3 regions of the Pseudoduganella sp. R-43 genome follow, and region 2 is predicted to be linked to each of the others. Evidence: predicted binding sites of a transcription regulator. Region 2 holds the regulator's gene; each other region holds the start of a gene.
What was found. The regulator FNR, encoded in region 2, switches genes on or off when oxygen is low (the NO sensors DNR and NnrR bind a similar motif). The targets are predictions, from matches to a motif close to TTGATNNNNATCAA.

Region 1: a site for FNR is predicted at 1,931-1,944, ahead of ACN9M3_RS22405 (PHA/PHB synthase family protein). Genes of this name have one in related genera too.
Region 3: a site for FNR is predicted at 3,839-3,852, ahead of ACN9M3_RS26200 (ribonucleoside triphosphate reductase). Genes of this name have one in related genera too.

Annotation. Positions count from the first base shown of each region.
Region 1 is NZ_CP183988.1:4,936,387-4,942,556, forward strand. It holds gene ACN9M3_RS22390 (ATP-binding protein) at 1-477, opposite strand, end outside; gene ACN9M3_RS22395 (DUF4303 domain-containing protein) at 612-1,199, opposite strand; gene ACN9M3_RS22400 (hypothetical protein) at 1,157-1,771, opposite strand; gene ACN9M3_RS22405 (PHA/PHB synthase family protein) at 2,016-3,263, shown strand; gene fabI (enoyl-ACP reductase FabI) at 3,265-4,032, shown strand; gene ACN9M3_RS22415 (efflux transporter outer membrane subunit) at 4,040-5,464, shown strand; gene ACN9M3_RS22420 (HlyD family secretion protein) at 5,461-6,170, shown strand, end outside.
Region 2 is NZ_CP183988.1:3,585,554-3,591,723, forward strand. It holds gene ACN9M3_RS16385 (sensor histidine kinase) at 1-253, shown strand, start outside; gene ACN9M3_RS16390 (response regulator) at 250-663, shown strand; gene ACN9M3_RS16395 (response regulator) at 660-1,763, shown strand; gene ACN9M3_RS16400 (response regulator) at 1,756-2,391, shown strand; gene fnr (fumarate/nitrate reduction transcriptional regulator Fnr) at 2,493-3,266, shown strand; gene ACN9M3_RS16410 (carboxymuconolactone decarboxylase family protein) at 3,327-3,698, opposite strand; gene ACN9M3_RS16415 (MerR family transcriptional regulator) at 3,652-4,101, opposite strand; gene ACN9M3_RS16420 (bacteriohemerythrin) at 4,147-4,533, opposite strand; gene ACN9M3_RS16425 (LysR substrate-binding domain-containing protein) at 4,599-5,498, opposite strand; gene ACN9M3_RS16430 (aldo/keto reductase family oxidoreductase) at 5,595-6,170, shown strand, end outside.
Region 3 is NZ_CP183988.1:5,738,160-5,744,329, forward strand. It holds gene ACN9M3_RS26180 (NIPSNAP family protein) at 1-241, shown strand, start outside; gene ACN9M3_RS26185 (alpha/beta hydrolase) at 258-1,136, shown strand; gene ACN9M3_RS26190 (anaerobic ribonucleoside-triphosphate reductase activating protein) at 1,141-1,884, opposite strand; gene nrdD (anaerobic ribonucleoside-triphosphate reductase) at 1,844-2,017, opposite strand; gene ACN9M3_RS26200 (ribonucleoside triphosphate reductase) at 2,028-3,749, opposite strand; gene ACN9M3_RS26205 (low molecular weight protein tyrosine phosphatase family protein) at 3,887-4,210, shown strand; gene ACN9M3_RS26210 (hypothetical protein) at 4,224-4,460, shown strand; gene ACN9M3_RS26215 (CHASE domain-containing protein) at 4,478-6,170, opposite strand, start outside.

The DNA of each region.
Region 1 (6,170 bases), 1.4 Mb from region 2:
TCCGACAAGGCCGTCGTTCGGTACCGGTTCGACCGTGTAGGATTCTCCATTCTGCGACTGGTAGCGCCAGGCCTGGCCGGGCTCCTGGTAAGAAGTGGTCGTGACCGTGACCTGCTCAGCCACGACGAAAGCAGACAGGAATCCGAGGCCGAACATGCCGATCAGGGCATCGCTTTGCGTGCGCAAGGTGCGCGTGTAGCCCGCGCCGACGGTGGCGAGAAATGCGTGGATTTCATGTTCCGACAAGCCGGAACCGTTGTCGGTGATTCGCAGCACCCCATTGAGCTTGTCGCCGTCGAGCTTCAGCTTCCCGGTCTCCTGCCAATCCGGGCATTCGATGCGTCGGCGCGTGATGGAGTCGTGGGCATTCTGGATCAACTCCCGCACCGCCACCAGGGGCGTGGAATAGAGATGCTTGCCGAGGACCGACAGCAAGCCGCCAAGGTCAACGTTAGTTGCGTGTTGTTCTTTGATCATAGAAGAAAAAAAGGGCCGCCTATGCCAGCCCTTCAATCGTTGAAGCGTTGGCGCCTCGCAGAGGCCAGATCGTGAACATCATAGCTTGCGCAATGCAAGTAAAAACTCTCCAAATATCACGTAAGTATTGCCGTTCAACGCTGCGATTGCGGAATCGGACGTTTCAGCCATTTATTGAAAGCATCCAGGCCGGCCTCGAGTTCGGCCGAATACCGTTCCACCGAAGGCCGCCAGTTGAGTTTTGCTGCGGCGTCCAACATCATTGCGTGACTCTCGTCATGCAGCCATACACTGAGAATGACTCTTTCACGCACTTGGCCTGTGCCAAAGATGCCTTCGTCGTCAAGCTCCTTGATGGCAGCGAAGGCAGCCGCGAAGAAACGCTCACGCGACGCCTCGATCTCGCTTTCGTCACCGTCTGAGTATGGATCGGGCTCCAGAGCGCGAAGTTCATTCGTGAGCGGCATCATGTCGAGGCCCTCATCGAAGAATGGCGAGTCGCCGATGCTCCAACGCAGTGACTCGCGGTGCAGCTCAAAATTCGAGCCATAGTGTTCAGCGTAGTTGTCCGCGGCCGACTCGAGCCCCTGCTCAGAGCAAGCAACCGCGCCACAATAGGAAGCCGTGTCGGTGGTGTACAGCCCGAACGCATAGAAGTCGTCGTCGGGATAGCGGTCGCTTATGTGAGCTGCTCGTGTAATACTTGAACCGCCTTCATACATTCCTTCAATTCCCCTCCTATGCATTTTTTCCAGAGCAAAGCTGCGGCCGAAAGCTTCCGCTCCTGCAGCAAATCCAGGATGTTTTCTTGTTCATCCTCACCGAGTTTCTGGAATTGACGGACCTCAATCGCTCGCGGCTCGCCATGCCGGCCGGAAGGGTCACGACTCATGAGGCAGGAGTGCAGGTCATGGATCGGAAGCGCATTTTCGCCGGATTCCTGAAGACCGACGAACATCGTCAATCCAGACGGCTCTTCAAGCTCGAGTTCGTATGTCGGCCAGTCGATCAGGTTGGCTACACTGTAGATCATGTCTACCTGGGTCTCGCGGACGACATCCATCAAGTCGTCCATGTCGACGCCCTTGTCCAGGAGTCGCCTGACGGCATCGCCGCCAAGCACTGGCAACTTCGAGGGACTTGATTCGTCAATGACCAGGCTCCAGAGCCCGCGTTGCAGCAATTCAGATAGCAAGGTACGGGCGTCGTTCCCGGAGAGATCGTCGGCGATGGATTCAGCCTGCGCTTGTGAGACCCCGATGCGTTGAAGTTCTTCCGAAACTGCTCGATTCATTGTTCAAATGCCTGAATTGTGGGGAGCTTCGCAGCGTGGAGCATTGCGCAGCCCAACTTGAATCGCCGGTCGAGTTGACGATCTTGCAAATTCTATCACGATGCTGCGCACTCCATTTCCGGGCGTGACAGGCAATGGTTTAGCACGTTCGTTCTCGTTTTGATCCAGATCAAGGAAAGATCGCACTTCACTCCCTAAAGTGAAGCGCAATATCCGATCCCGGCCCAAAACGATGGAACCGCCCATGCCAGTTAGCTCCCACGCCCCACGCACAGCCTATGAACAGCTGGACCAGCAGGTGCATGCCAGCCTGGCCAGCGCCAGCTCCTCCTTGTCGATCGCATCCGCCTTGCTGGCGGCAACGGATTGGGCACTGCACCTTGCCGTCTCGCCCGGCAAGTGCGCCGAACTGGGACAGCTTGCCCTGCGCCAGTCCTGCGCCTTGGCGCGCTACACACTGGAAAGCGCGCGCGGTCACGCGCCAGCGCCGTTGGCAAGCGAACGGCGCTTCGCTGCGCCCGAGTGGCAGCAATGGCCGTTCAATACCTGGCACCAGGCCTTCCTGCAAACCGAACAATGGTGGAAGGCTGCCAGCAGCGATGTCTGGGGCGTATCGGAGCATCATCAGTCGCAAGTCGGCTTTGCAGCCCGCAACCTGCTCGATGTGTATTCGCCCGCCAACCAGTTCTGGACCAATCCGGAAGTACTGCGCGCCACCATCGAACAGGGCGGCTGCAACCTGGCGCGTGAGCAAGACCACCGGCTGGCTTCCCTGACCTTGCTGACCGCCCAGACCGACTTCACGGAGCCGGGCGAACTGGGCCTGTTCATCGACGACAGCCAGCTTGGCGTGCTGGAGGCGCAAATGCAGCAGCGCGGCGTGCTGCGTGCGGAACAAATGGCGGGCGCTTTCCAGCTGCTGCGCGCCAACGACTTGCTGTGGTCGCGCATGGTGCGCCGCTACCTGCTCGGCGAGGAAGAATTCCCCAACGACCTGATGGCCTGGAACGCGGACGCCACCCGCATGCCGGCGCGCATGCATTCGCAATACCTGCGCCGCCTGTTCCTCGACAACGACCTGGCCGCCGGCCGCTATTCCGTACAGGGCAAGCCGGTTGCGCTGGGCGACGTCGCGCTGCCGGCATTCATGGTGGCCACCCAGTCCGACCACGTGGCGCCCTGGCGTTCGGTCTACAAATTCCACGCGCTGAGCCGCGGTGAAATCACCTTCGTGCTGTGCAGTGGCGGGCATAACACCGGCATCGTGAGCCCACCCGGTTCGCCGCATCGCCAATACCAGATCCATACCCACGCGGCCAGTGCACACCACCTGTCGCCGGACGAATGGCTGGCCGTGGCGCGCCAGGAGCAAGGCTCGTGGTGGCCCGCCTGGCAAAGCTGGCTGGCCGCGCGTTCGGGGCCGCGCGTGGCGCCGCCGGCGCTGGCTCCGGCTGGAGCCGATGCGCCCGGCAACTACGTGATGGAGAAGTAAGATGCGCCTTTCACTGGACGGAAAAAAAGGACTGGTAGTCGGCATCGCCAACCGCGACAGCATTGCCTGGGGCTGCGCACGCGCATTGCGCGAGGCCGGGGCCACGCTGGCGATCACCTGGCTTAACGACAAGGCACGGCCGCACGTCGAACCGCTGGCGCAGGAACTGGATGCGCCGCTCCGCCTGCCGCTCGACGTGGAACAGCCGCAGCAGATGGAAGCCCTGTTCGATGCCATCGATTCCCAATGGGGCAAGCTCGACTTCGTCCTGCATTCAATCGCCTATGCGCCAGGCGCCGACCTGCAGGGACGCGTGGTGGACAGCTCGGCAGCCGGCTTTGCGCGCGCCATGGACATCTCCTGCCATTCATTCCTGCGCCTGGCGCGCCTGGCCGAACCGCTGATGAAGGACGGCGGCAGCCTGCTGACCATGAGCTACCTGGGGGCGGAGGAAGTGGTCGCCAGCTATGGCGTGATGGGCCCCGTCAAGGCTGCGCTGGAGTCGAGCGTACGCTACCTCGCCTCAGAGCTGGGCCCGCACGGCATCCGCGTCAACGCCGTCTCGCCCGGCCCGTTGGCTACACGTGCCGCTTCCGGCATCCCGGGCTTTGACGCCTTGCTGGCGAACGCGGAGCGCCGCGCGCCGCTACATCACAAGGTCACGGTGGACGACGTCGGTGCGCTATGCGCCTTCCTGGTCAGCGACGCCGCGCGCGCCATCACCGGCGACACGCTGTACGTCGACGCCGGCTACCACATCCTGGACTGAAGCTGCGATGCCACGACTTCCCTTCCGCTCCCTGCCGCTACTGCTGGCAGCCTCGCTCGGCGCCTGCACCAGCCTGGCGCCCGGCTACCAGCAGCCGGCGCTGCCAGTTCCTGCACAGTATCCACCGTTCGCACCAGCCGGCGGCGCGGCGCTGGAAAGCGACTGGCGCAACTTCTTCCGCGACCCGCAACTGCAGGCGCTGATCGCGCAAGCGCTTCAGGACAACCGCGACTTGCGCATCGCCGTCAGCCGCGTGGCGCAGGCGCGTGCCGCCTATGGCATTGAAGCGTCCGCCCAACTGCCGGCAGTGGCGGCCCAAGCCGGCGCCGATCGTTCGCGCGTGCCGGCCGACTTGAACCTCACACGCCGGCCGCTGCATGCCAGCCAATACCAGGCCGGAGTTGGCCTGGCGAGCTGGGAGTTCGATTTCTGGGGCCGCGTGCGCAACCTCAGCGAAGCAGCGCTGCAAGCCTACCTGGCGACCGACGCTGCGCGCAACGCCGCGCGCGCCAGCCTGGTCGGTCAGGTCGCCCTGGCCTACCTGGACCTGTGCGACACCGCGCAGCGCATAGCGCTGGCCGAGCGCACGCTGGCCAGCCGCCAGCAGACCTTCGACATGGTGGCACGCCGCGCGACATTGGGTTCTTCCTCGCAGCTGCAGCTGGCCCAGGTCGAAACCCTGCTGATCCAGGCACGCTCCCTGCTCTTGCAACTGCAACAGGAACGCGACACGCAGCAGCATGCGCTGGACCTGCTGGTCGGCGCCCCGGTCAAGCTGCCTGACGGCGGCGCCGAAATCTCCCTGGCCGCACCGGCCGCCGGCCTGCCATCCGACCTGCTGGCGCAGCGGCCCGACATCATCGCTGCCGAACACCGGCTGCGCGGCGCCAATGCCAGCATCGGCGCCGCCCGCGCCGCCTACTTTCCGCGCATTGCGCTGACCGGATCGCTGGGCAGCGCCAGCGCCGAACTCGACGGCCTGTTCGAGGGCGGCAGCCGCGCCTGGAATTTCGCTCCCGGCATCACCCTGCCCCTGTTCGACGGCAACCGCCGGCGCGACCAACTGAACCTGGCCGAAGCGCGCCGCGACGAAGCACTGGCCGCGTACGACAAGGCCGTGCAAGGCGCCTTCCGCGACGTGGCCGATGCGCTGTCGGCGCTGCACTGGCTGGCCGGCCAGCTGGAAGTGGCCGATGCCGCGGTGCTGGTGCAGCAGCGGCGCGCGCGCCTGTCCCAGCTGCGCTACGACAGCGGCGCCAGCTCCTACCTCGACGTGCTTGACGCGCAGCGCGACCTGCTGACGGTCGAACAGCAGCAGGTGCGCACCCACCATGCGCTGCAGGCGGCCCGCGTCGCCCTTTACCTTGCCCTGGGCGGCGCTGCCGGCGAATCTTCCGCACCGTCATCCGAACATCCAGGTCTTTCATCATGATCAAGTTCAAGAAAAAACAACTGCTGCTGGCTGCGCTGCTGGCCGCCCTGTCCATTGGCGGCGCCTATGCCTGGGTCCAGGCCCGCCAGCGCGGCTACGGCGACCAGGTCCTGAGCGGCAACGGCCGCATCGAAGCCACCGAGATCGACGTCGCCGCCAAGCTGCCGGGCCGCCTGCAGGACATCCTGGTCGACGAGGGCGACTTCGTGCGCACCGGCCAGGTGCTGGCCCATATGCAGGTCAATTCGCTGGAGGCCCAGCGCGACGAGGTGCTGGCGCAGCAACAGCATGCGCGTGCCAACGTCGCCAGCGCCGAGGCTGCCGTCGCCATGCGTCTTGGCGACCAGGCTGCCGCCCAGGCGGTGGTGGCACAGCGCGAAAGCGAGCTGCAGGCCGCGCGCCGCCGCCTGGCCCGCTCCGAGACGCTGGCCGGCGAAGGCGCCGCCTCGGAGCAGGAGCTGGACGACGACCGCGCCCGCGTCGGCACCATCAGCGCCGGCCTGCGCGCAGCCCAGGCGCAGGCGGCAGCAGGTGGCAGTGCGGTGGAAGCGGCCCGCATGCAGCTGCAAGGCGCGCATGCCGCGGTCACGGCGCTGCAGGCGACCCTGGCCCGCATCCAGGTCGATATCGACGACGGCGCCCTGCTGGCAGCGCGCGACGGCCGCGTGCAATACCGCATCGCCCAGCCGGGCGAAGTACTGCCCGG
Region 2 (6,170 bases):
CGACGAAGGCAGCCAGTGGCGCTTCCACGTTCGCGACAACGGCCCCGGCATCGCCGAGCGTCATTTTGAACGGATTTTCCAGCTGTTCCAGACGCTGGCGCCGCGCGACCGGGTTGAAAGCACGGGTGTCGGCCTGGCGCTGGTGAAAAAAATTGTGGAAATGTACCAGGGCAGGGTGTGGCTGGAGTCCGAGCTGGGCAAGGGCACGACCTTCTATTTCACCCTGCCAAAGAAAAGAAAGAATAACGCATGAATAATACGAGCAAGCCGATCCTGCTGGTGGAAGACGACCAGGTCGACGTGATGACCATCCTGCGCGCGCTGAAGGAAGTCCATGTCAGCAACCGTGTCGTGGCGACGGAAAACGGCGAGGCCGCGCTGGAATACCTGCGCGAGCCGGGCAACGAACAGCCATGCATCATCCTGCTGGACCTGAACATGCCGATCATGAACGGCATCGAGTTCCTGCAGAACGTCAAGCAGGACCCGCTGCTGCGCCGCATCCCGGTCATCGTCCTGACCACGTCGGAAGAACAGCAGGACAAGATGCGCAGCTTCGACCTGGGCGTCGCCGGCTACATGACCAAGCCGGTGGACTACCGCCAGTTCGTGGAGGTGGTCCGCTCCATCAACCTGTACTGGACCATCAGCGAGCTGCCATGAACAGGGTAAGGGTCCTTATCGTCGAAGACGATATCGTTGACCGTATCGCCTGCCGCCGCGCCTTTGCGCAGGCGCCGGGCTTCAACTGCGAATTGCTGGAAGCGGAAAGCGGCCAGGAAGGCCTGGATATCGCCTTGCGCGAAGAGCCCGACTGCATCCTGCTCGATTATCACTTGCCCGACCTGACCGGGCTTGAATTCCTAGCCCGCCTTGCGGCAGACCGCGGCGAGCCTCAGCCAAATATCCCGGTGATGATGCTGACCGGCGCCGACAGTGCCACCGTGGCGGCAGAAGCGATGCGCCGCGGCGCGCGCGACTACCTGGTGAAGGACAGCGACGGCCGCTACCTCGACTTCCTGGCTGGTGCCATCGACCGCCTGCTGCGCGAGCAGCGCCTGATCGACGAGAAACAACTGGCTGAACAGGTGCTGCGGCAGTCGCAGAAAGAGCTGCGTGAACTGGCCGCGTACCAGGAAAAACTGAAGGAACACGAACGCACCCGCATCGCCCAGGAAATCCATGATGAACTGGGCGGCCTGCTGACCGGCATCAAGGCCTATATCTCGGTCGCCATCGAGCGCGGCGGCGAGCAATCGGACCCACTGTTGAAGGATGCGGCCAAGCTGGCGCAAGATGCGATAGAGACCGTGCGCCGCGTGATTACCGACCTGCGTCCAAGCGTGTTGGACCAGCTGGGCATCTGGCCTGCGCTGGAATGGTATGCGGAACAGGTGGCGCAGCGCAGCGGCTTGCAATGCACCTGCAATATCACGCCGGAGGCGCAGGCGCTGGAGCTCGATGCGGAGCGCAGCACCATGTTGTTCCGCGTCGCGCAGGAAGCGCTGACCAACGTGGTGCGCCATGCCGAAGCGAGCGAGGCGCGCGTCATCGTGGACATTGACGGCGAAAACGTGGTGCTGCGGGTGGAAGACAATGGCAAGGGTATCGAGAGTGCCGGCTTGTCCGACCGCGAATCCTGGGGCTTGTTCGGCATGCACGAGCGCACGCGCCGCTTTGCCGGCGAACTGAATATCAGCGGCAAGGCCGGGCAGGGCACTACCCTGCAGCTGCGCCTGCCTTTGGAGGACAAGAATGGGTGACAGGATCACCGTTTTGCTGGTCGACGACCATGCGATTGCACGCAACGGCGTGCGCCTCATGCTGGGCACGGCGCCCGACATCAGCGTGGAGGGCGAGGCCGGCAACGCCGTGGAAGCGATGCAGCGCGTGGCCGAGCGCAGTTTCGACGTGGCACTGGTGGACATCAAGATGCCGGGCAAGAATGGCCTGGACCTGTTGAAGACCCTGCGCAGCGAATGCCCGCGCATGGCGGTGCTGGTGCTGAGCACCTATTCCGAGGAAATTTACGCGGTGCGCGCGCTGAAATCGGGCGCCTCCGGCTACCTGACCAAGGATGCGCCGACGGCGACCCTGATCGAGGCCGTGCGCAAGGCTGCCTCGGGCGGCAAGCACGTCAGCCCGGCGCTGCTTGAAAAACTGGCAACCCTGGTCGGCGGCGGCGCGAGCGGCGACCACGAAGAGCTTTCCAACCGCGAACTGGAAGTCTTCAAGCTGATTGCCCAGGGCGAGTCCCTGGTGCGCATAGGGGAAAAACTACACCTCAGTCCTAACACTGTGACAACCTATCGCAGCCGCATCCTCGAGAAAATGGGCATGTCCACGAATGCTGAGCTGACCCGTTATGCCCTCGAGCACGGGCTGATCTGAGCGGCTGTAGGGGAACCACTACAGCAACTGCACAGGATGCTTGATACCGGGAAATGACGCCGGGCGCGATACTGCTTCCATCGAAAACAAGGAGCAGCAAAATGAGCCCGGTCATCCCAATCACCCCTGCAAACGCCACCAAATCCTGCGCACCAGTCGCAGCCAAATGCTCGCTGTGCAGCTTCAACCGCCTTTGCTTGCCACAGGGCCTGGCCGACGAAGATGTTGCTCGCCTTGACCAGATCATTTCCCGCCGCCGCCGCGTGAACCGCGACGAGCCGCTGTACAAGACCGGCGACAGCTTCCACAGCCTGTATGCCGTGCGCTTCGGCCACTTCAAGACCGTGCAGGTGAACCAGCGCGGCGAACAGACGATTGGCGGTTTCCACATGGCCGGCGACCTGCTGGGCATGGAAGCCATCGGCAATGGCCAGCATTCTTGCAATGCCGTGGCGCTGGAGGACAGTGAAGTCTGCGAGATCCCCTTCAACCGCCTGCAAGAGCTGGTGATGCAGATTCCTGGCCTGCTGCAGCAGTTCCACCGCACCATGAGCCGCGAAATCCAGCGCGAGCAGTCGGTGATGCTGTTCCTGAGTCATATGCGTGCCGAACAGCGGCTGGCCATGTTCCTGCTGAACCTCGCCGGCCGTTACGCCCAGCGCGGCTACTCTTCGACCAGCTTCCAGTTGCGCATGTCGCGTGAAGATATCGGCGGCTACCTGGGCCTGACCGTGGAAAGCGTCAGCCGCCAGCTGGCCCGCCTGCGCCAGGATGGCTCGATCGTCCTGAGCAACCGCGATCTGCGCATTACCGACCGCGCCAGGCTCGAGGCCATGTCGTCCGGCGGCATGGCGCAGGAACTCGCTGTCGCCTGACCGGCTTACCAGTTTTCTCACCTGTAGGGGGTGTATGGGGCAGCTCTTGCTGCCCCTTTTTTATTGCGCGAACACTTCTTTGGCGGCCATCAGGCCGTTGAGCGCAGCCGGAAAGCCAGCGTAGACGGCCATCTGCATGATGGTCTCCACGATCTCTTCGCGGCTGACGCCGACGTTAAGGGCGGCGTGGATGTGCACCTTGAGCTGGGGCGCAGCGTTGCCCATGGCGGTCAGCGCGGCCACCACAGCGATCTCGCGTGATTTCAGGTCAAGCCCCGGGCGCGAATAGATGTCGCCAAAGGGGAATTCGATCAGGTAGCGGGCGAAATCGGGCGCAATATCTTCCAGGCTTTGAACGACGCGGTCGCCGGCCTGGCCGTCGACTTCACGCAGTTTTGCGAGCCCGCGCTCGTAGCGGCTTTCGGTGTTCATTGGCATGTGCTCCATCGGTGGTTGGATTCGACGCCAGGGACTGCTCCAGGGAGCGGTAATACTCGATCTTGGCCTGCAATGATGCTGCAGATTGTTGCATCGCCTCGATTTCGGCGAGCACGTCCTGCATATGCTCTTCTAGCATCCGGCGCCGTTCAGGCACCGTCGAGTCCCCAGCGCCGCGAAGTTTTGCGAATGACTGCATTTTGCCGATTGGCATATGGGTCGTTCGCAGACGCAGCAGGAATTCGATCCAGGCAAGGTCCGAGGCCGCGTAACGCCGCTGGCCGCCCGCCGCACGATTGACCGGGGCAATCAGCCCGATGCGCTCGTAATAGCGGAGTGTGTAGGCCGTGAGGCCGGTACGTTTGGCGACTTCGTCAATGCTCAGGTGCGATTCCATGGGGTGATCGTAAAAGTTAGAGTGCACTCTAAGTCAAGCACTTTATTACTCTAACCGGGAAGCCGCAACTGCGAGCGCAAGGTCCATGGTGTTGATGTGGGCTTCGAGCCAGTCCGGCAGCGTGCGGATGATGTCGCGTGCCGTGGCTTCCTCGTCGTCCTTCAGCAGGCGCAGGGTGCGGGCGACCTTTTCCAGCAAGTAGCCATGGGCTGCGCGGTGGGCCTGGGCAGCCGGGTAGGCGATGCGCTCCATCAGGCTGTTTTCTTCGCGCAGGTGTTCCATGAATTCAGTTGCCAGGTCGCGGCAGGCTGCGTCAAAGGCGGGACGGGGCAGGCTTTCCATGGCGTCGAGCATGTCGAAGACGATGCGGTGCGACTGGTCGAGAACGGGAATGCCCAGTGCGAGGTCCGGCCCGAAGACGATGGAATCCATGGGGTTCTCCAGTAGTGTCGAACCGCAATTGTGCCGCTGGAAAAAATTCGGGCACATGATCTATGTCAATTTTCACTTTTGACGAAGTCTATGAACGCGCGCAAGGGCGGCGGAACCAGGCGGCGCCCTGAGTAGTAGAGGAATGGGCCCGTAAAGGATTGCCACCAGGGTTCCAGCACCGCTTCCAGGGCGCCGTTGTCCAGGTGCGGGCGCAGCCAGTCTTCGAACAGGTAGATGACGCCGCTTCCTGCCTCGGCCGCATCCACGATCAGTTCAACGGCACCGGATGGCTCCACCAGCAAGGGGCCGTTGACATCGACTTTCACGGTTTCCCCATCGCGCCTGAATTCCCATGGTTGCACTGCGCGTCCGGAAAAACGCATGCGCAAGCAATCGTGCAGAAGCAGTTGTTGTGGATGGTCGGGCCGTCCGCGTTTGTCGAGGTAGGCGGGTGCGGCAGCGGCGGCAAAGCGCTGTACCCGTGGGCCGATGGGTACCGCGATCATGTCCTGCTCAAGGCGCTCGTCATAGCGAATGCCTGCGTCGCAGCCCGCGGCAAGCACGTCGATGAGGCCTTCTTCTGCAGTAATTTCCAGTTGTATGTCGGGATAGGCGGCCAGGAACGCCGGTACGATGGCCGGCAATATCAGTCGTGCTGCGCTGATGGGGACGTTCAGCTTCAACCTTCCGGCTGGCCGGTCGCGAAGGCCGTTCACTTCGGCGAGGGCGGCATCCACTTCGGACAGGGCGGGCTGGAGGCGCGCCAGCAGGCGCTTGCCCGCTTCAGTGGGGGTGACGCTGCGTGTGGTGCGGTTCAGCAGCCGCACTCCCAACTGGGCTTCCAGGCGGCGCACCGCTTCGCTGAGGCCGGATGCGCTGACGCCCATCGCACGCGCGCCCTCGCGAAAGCCTTGGGCGCGTGCAACGGCAATGAAAGCATTCAGGTCGGCAAGATCGACGCGCATTGTGCAAATTTTCGTACGGGCTGTTTTAATTATACCGGCTTATCGAACGGTCGATTCGCTTCTAGACTGGGAACCTCATTGAAAAGGAGCTCTACCATGTCCCAGCACACTTACTGCCTCGGAGACCTGATCGTCAATCGCATGGGATACGGCGCCATGCGCCTTTCAGGGCCGCATGTTTTCGGACCGCCGGCCGATACAGCAGGCGCATTGAAGGTCTTGCGCACGGCGGTTGAATCCGGTGTCGATCACATCGACACCAGCGATTTCTACGGCCCGCACGTAACCAACCAATTGATCCGCGAAGCCTTGCGCCCCTACCGCGATGGCCTGGTGATTGCCACGAAAATTGGCGCCCGGCGCGGCGCCGATTCTTCCTGGCTGCCGGCTTGTTCGCCTGCTGAACTGGAACAGGCCGTGCATGACAACTTGCGCAACCTGGGGCTCGACAAACTGGATGTCGTCAATTTGCGCCTGATGATCGATCCGATGCAGCCGGCTGAGGGCTCGATCGAAGGGCCGCTTGCCGCGCTGGCTGAGCTGCAGCGCAAAGGCCTGGTACGCCACATCGGCTTGAGCAACGTGACCCATGCCCAGGTGGCCGAGGGCCGGCGGATGTGCGAGATCGTGTGCGTGCAAAACCAGTACAACCTGGCCCACCGCAATGACGAC
Region 3 (6,170 bases), 2.2 Mb from region 2:
GAAAATCTGGATTCCGTTAGTCGAGAAGTTTGGCGGCGCGCACCATGGCTACTTCATGCCTTCCGAAGGCGCGAACAACGTCGCACTCGCGATGTTCTCGTTCCCGAGCCTTGCGAAGTATGAGGAGTACAGGATCAAGTCCCTTGAAGACCCGGAGTGCCAGGCTGCCTTCAAGTATGCTGAAGACACCCGTTGTATCGTCAGTTACGAACGAAGCTTCTTCCGCCCGGTTTTCGCTTGAAAGGCGCTCACGCACAATGGAAAACGAGCTCGATCGATTGGAAGCGATGTTTCGTGCACGGCCGACAGAACTCACCATCGCTCAGCGCCGGGAGGCGTGCGATGCCTTGGCCGGGCTCTATCCGACTGCCGCGGACGTCAGCGTCGCTCCCGTCATGGCGAACGGCGTTCCCGCCGAATGGACCTTCACTTCGGACGCGCGCGAAGACGGCGTCATCCTCTACCTGCACGGCGGCGGCTTCGTATGGGGTTCCCTGGAAAGCCACCGGCATTTTGTCAGCGAACTGGGTCGCGCGGCGGAAATGAAGACCTTCGCCCTGGACTACCGGCGCGCGCCCGAATTCCCCTTCCCTGATGCGCTGGACGATGCCGTTAACGGATACCAGTATTTGCTTGATCGAGGCATGCAGCTCACGGTGGCAGGCGATAGCGCGGGCGCCGGCCTTGCCATCGCCATGCTGGTGCGTTTGCGGGAATTGGGCCTTCCCCAGCCGGCGAGCACGGTCCTGTTCTCGCCCTGGGCCGACATGACCATTGCGGCAGGCAGCTACGCACGAAACGCCGAATGCGACCCGGTGCTGAACCGCGAACTCATGCTGTTCCTGGCCGAGCAATACCTCGGCGACCGGCCGCGAAACGTGCCCCTGGCCTCCCCTGTTTTCGCCGATCTGCACGGCATCGCCCCGCTCAACATCTTCGTCGGCGCCACTGAAGCGCTGCTCGATGATTCCATCGCCCTCGCCCGTGCAGCCACCATCGCCGACGTACGCGTGCGGCTCGAAATATGGCCGAAGATGTTCCACTTCTGGCCCAACTATTACCAGGAACTGAAGGAAGGCAAACAAGCCCTGGACATGGCGGGGTCGATCCTGCGTGATGCCATGCTGGTGAAGTGATCAGCTAGCCATTCGCTTGCCGAAGCGTGAACTGGCGGAACCGCGACTTCACCTGGCCGGCCAATTCGCCGTGCAAAACGCCTTCGCTGGCGGAATTGATCAAATCCTGGCTGCGGCAGCCAACCGAACGGAAATCCTGCAGTGCATACGTCTCGCAGCCCATGCCGGAAATCTGCTCCACCAACGCGGCCAGGTGCCGGGGTGTAGTCAGCTTGGGATGGATCGTGGTCCTGAATTCGTACGGAACGCCGCTCTCAATGACAATGCGGGCGGCGGTGCGCGCTGCTTGCGCGCTGCCGCTGACGCCAGTGATTTCATCGTAGGCCTCGAATGAGGTCTTGATGTCGAGGCCTACCCAGTCCGTCAGCGGAAGCACCTGCTTCAGGCGCTCAGGGTAGATGCCTGCGGTGTGCAAGCCCACCTTGAAGCCGAGCGCTTTCACGCTGCGCATCGCGTCTTCCAGCGCCGGATCGAGGGTCGGCTCGCCGCCGGAAAACACCACGGCGTCAAGGAGCCCTGCCCTGCCGGCGAGAAAAGCGAGCATGTCGCGCCAGGCGATCGCCGGCGCAACGTCCCTGGGCTGCAAGTGCGGGTTGTGGCAGTACCCGCAGCGCCAGGGACAGCCCTGGACGAACACAACGGCTGCCAGCTCGCCGGGATAGTCGGTCGAGGTAAACCTGGCGTAGCCGCCGACCTTGAGCTCCCTGTCAGCCATTGTTCCGGCGCTCGACGAAATAAGTGCGCTCATTGAATTCCCCCTTCTTGCCAACGTTGAAGGACGAGTACGGGCGGTGATACCCCATTACACGCGTCCAGATTTCGCAAGGCTGGCGCTCTGCGTCGGTGAGGGCGATTTCCTGGTTTGGCTGCTTGGCGGTCATGCCTATCTCCTTAGTCAAGTGAAAGTTCGCGCGTCTTGCGCGCAAGGATGTCCTCATCGCATTTCGGACAGAATTCGTGCTTGCCGCTCAAGTAGCCGTGTTTCGGACAGATCGAGAACGTCGGCGTCACCGTGATGTACGGCAGGCGGAAGTGCGTCAGTGCGCGCTGCACCAGGTGGCGGCAGGCATCGGCGCTGGATACCTGCTCGGTCATGTACAGGTGCAGCACGGTGCCGCCTGTGTATTTCCGTTGCAGCTCGTCCTGCCGCTCCAGCGCTTCGAACGGGTCATCGGTGAAGCCCACCGGGAGCTGCGAAGAGTTGGTGTAGTAAGGCATTTCCGGCGTGCCTGCCTGCAGGATCGACGGCATGCGGGCACGGTCCTCCTTGGCAAAGCGGTAGGTTGTGCCTTCGGCCGGCGTAGCCTCGAGGTTGTACATATGCCCTGTCTCTTCCTGGAACTCCAGCATGCGGGCGCGGATGTGATCGAGCAGGCGTATCGCCAGCGCGGCCCCGGCTTCGGTGGTGATGTCTTCCGTGTCGCCGCTGAAGTTGCGCAGCATTTCGTTCATGCCATTCACGCCAAGCGTGGAGAAATGGTTGCGCAGCGTGCCGAGGTAACGCTTGGTATAGGGGAACAGGCCGCCATCCATCAGGCGCTGGATCACCTGGCGCTTGATCTCCAGGCTGGTCTTGCCCAGTTCAAGCAGTTCGTCCACGCGTGCAAACAGCGCCGCCTCGTCGCCTGCATACAGGTAGCCAAGGCGGGCGCAGTTCAACGTGACCACGCCCAGCGAGCCGGTTTGTTCGGCCGAGCCAAACAGGCCGTTGCCCCGCTTGAGCAGTTCGCGCAGGTCGAGTTGCAGGCGGCAGCACATGGAGCGGATCATGTTCGGCTTGAGTTCCGAGTTCACGAAGTTCTGGAAGTAAGGCAAGCCATAGCGGGCAGTCATTTCGAATAGCAGGTCGGCATTCGGGCTGTGCCAGTCGAAGTCCGGCGTGATGTTGTAGGTCGGGATCGGGAAGGTGAAGGCGCGGCCTTTGGCGTCGCCGCGCATCATCACTTCGATGTAGGCGCGGTTGATCATGTCCGTCTCGGCCTGCAGGTCGCCGTAGGTAAACGGCATCTCTTCGCCGGCGATCACCGGCACCTGCTCCTGCAAGTCTTCCGGACAGGTCCAGTCGAAAGTGAGGTTGGTGAAAGGCGTTTGCGTGCCCCAGCGCGAGGGGACGTTCAGGTTGTAGACCAGTTCCTGCATGGTCTGCAGTACCTGTTCATAGCCCAGCCTATCCTTGCGGACGTAGGGCGCCATATAGGTGTCGAAGGAGCTGAAAGCCTGGGCACCGGCCCATTCGTTCTGCAAGGTGCCAAGGAAGTTCACGATCTGGCCGGCGGCGCTGGAGAGGTGCTTCGGCGGCGCCGATTCCACCTTTCCCGGCACACCGTTCAGGCCTTCGTTCAGCAGCGTGCGCAACGACCAGCCGGCGCAATACCCGGCCAGCATGTCGAGGTCATGGATGTGGATATCGGCATTGCGATGCGCTTCGCCGACCGTGCGCGGGTAGACGTGGTCGAGCCAGTAGTTGGCGACCATCTTGCCGGAAATGTTGAGGATCATGCCGCCCAGCGAATAGCCCTGGTTGGCATTGGCGTTCACCCGCCAGTCGAGCTGCTGGAGGTATTCATTGATCGAGGACTCCACGTCCACGGTAGTCTTGCGGGCAGGGTTCATTATTCTCTTAAACTACATGTTGTGTTTCGATGGATATTACACACTAAATGTAGTGAACAGCGACTTGACGGCGCTGATTTTTGATTTCCTTGATCTGGTTTAAATTTGATAAGATTCGTGCAAAATTCGCCTATACCATGAAACGAGCACTCTTCATCTGCACGCAAAATCGCTTGCGCAGCCCGACAGCGGAGCATGTATTCGCGAGCTGGCCCGATGTGGAGACCGATTCCGCAGGCCTGGGCAATGACGCCGACGTCCCCCTGTCGAGCGAGCAGATCGCGTGGGCCAACATCATCTTCGTGATGGAGAAGACTCACCGCAACCGCCTCTCCCGCGATTTCAGGGCGCACCTGAACGGGAAGCGCGTGATTTGCCTCGACATTCCTGACGACTACGAATACATGCAGGCCGAACTGGTTCGGCTCCTCGAAGCCAAAGCCGGCAAGTTCCTGCGCTGATCCTGGAATGACGATGCCTACCAAAAGCGTTGATGACTACGAGATTGAGTACACCGGCGAACTGCTTGAAGGCACGGAGCAATGGGGCGCCTACGTCTCCATCTTCGCCCCTTCCGCGAACCCGATGCATATGACCCATATCTATCCGAAGCGACGCGTGTCGGCAGACCAGACCTTTCTGGACCAGCATGCCGCCGAAGGCGAAGCGGAGCGTGCTGCATTGAAAATCCTGGAAGGCTTGCGCACCTGACTTCTGGCTTTGCCCGACTACTGCGCGTGAAGCAGGTCGGTTTCCGCCAGTTCCTCCTTCGCGGGAACCTGGCGCGGCAAGGTCATGATCACGGTAGTGCCTTTTCCAGGCTCGGATTCAACGTGGATGGTCCCGCGCAAGACGCCGGTAACGAGGTTGTAGACGATGTTCATGCCGAGCCCTGACCCGCCCTGCCCCATCTTGGTGGTGAAGAAGGGATCGTACACCTGGCGCAGCGTGCGTGCACTCATGCCATTGCCGTCATCGGCAAAGCGCAGTTCGACATTATCCTCGTCCATCTCGACGGCGCTGATGGTGATATGCCCGGACTCCCGGCCCTCGAAGGCATGCATGATGGCGTTCTGGATCAGGTTGCTCAGCACCTGGCCCACGCTGCCGGGGTAGGACATGAAGTTGAGCGTCTCCGGCATCCACACCTTCACTTCGCAGTTGGCACGGCGCAGCTGGGCGGAATAAGTCGCCAGCGTGTCGTGCACCACGCCATGCAGGTTGAACGAACGCCGTTTGTCGGAGGTCTGGTCGACCGCCACCTGCTTGAAGGAGTGGATCAGGTCAGCCGCCCGCGTCAGGGAGTTGGTGATGATCGAGCACGCCATACGCGCATCCTTCAGATGCGTATCGAGGGCCGAGCGCTTGATGCCGCCCTCGGAGAGCTGGCGCTCAAACTCCTTGCACATGTCGCTCAAGGCCGTCGCGGTCAGCAGGCTGTTGCCGATCGGCGTATTCAGTTCGTGCGCAATGCCTGCTACCAGCGCGCCCAGCGATGCCATTTTCTCGGACGTGATCAGGTTGGCCTGCGCCTGTTTCAACGTCAGCAGCACGGCCGACAGATCCTTGTGCGCCATTTCCACGTTAGACTTTTGCAGTGCCAGCTCATTCAGGCTGCGCTCCAGGCCATGCTTGGTGTCGACCAGCGCTGCCTCGGTCTGCTTGCGCTCCGTGATATCGATAATGACCCAGACGCAGCCTTTGCGCGGCTCATTCTCGTCCAGCATGCGTCCGTTCACCATGCACCACAGGCGCCGGCCGCTGGAGCTGGCCAGCTCCAGCTCGAAATGCATCGGCGTGCCATCGGCCACGCAGGCAAAGGGATCGCTCAGCCCGCCCGTCAGCATATTGCAGGAGCGGCCCGCCAACTGGCCCGGCTGGTAACCCATCATCTCTTCCAGCCCGCGGTTGCAGCGCACGATCAGCCCGTTGGCGAACAAGCCGATGCCGACAATGGCGCTATCCTGCAACGCACGCAATTCGTCGGCAGTGACGCGCAGCTTTTGCGCCAGCGCGCGGCGCCGCTGCAATGTCATGATCTGCGCGCCGATCAGGGCACTGATGATAAAGCCGGCCAGGCCGATCACCGTGATCAGCCTCAAGTCGCGGCTATAACGCTCGCTCGCATGGCCTTCGAATTTCATGATCCAGCGCCGCTCGCCGACATCGAGAGGGATGTTGCTGGTCAGGCCTGGCAGCGCCGGCATGCGCTCGCCCGAACCTAGCTTGCCGAAGCTGTTGAACATCAGGTTGTCGACCGTGGCCGGCATCTTGCCGCCGTCGTTGATGTAGCCCGCATCGTTGATGCTGACATAAAGGTGCTGCAGCATCGGACTGTCGATCGTTTCCGACATCAGGTCGTTGACACGGAAAACAATGGCGACAAAGCCCACCAGCGCTGCGTCGCGCTCCTGCTCCGTC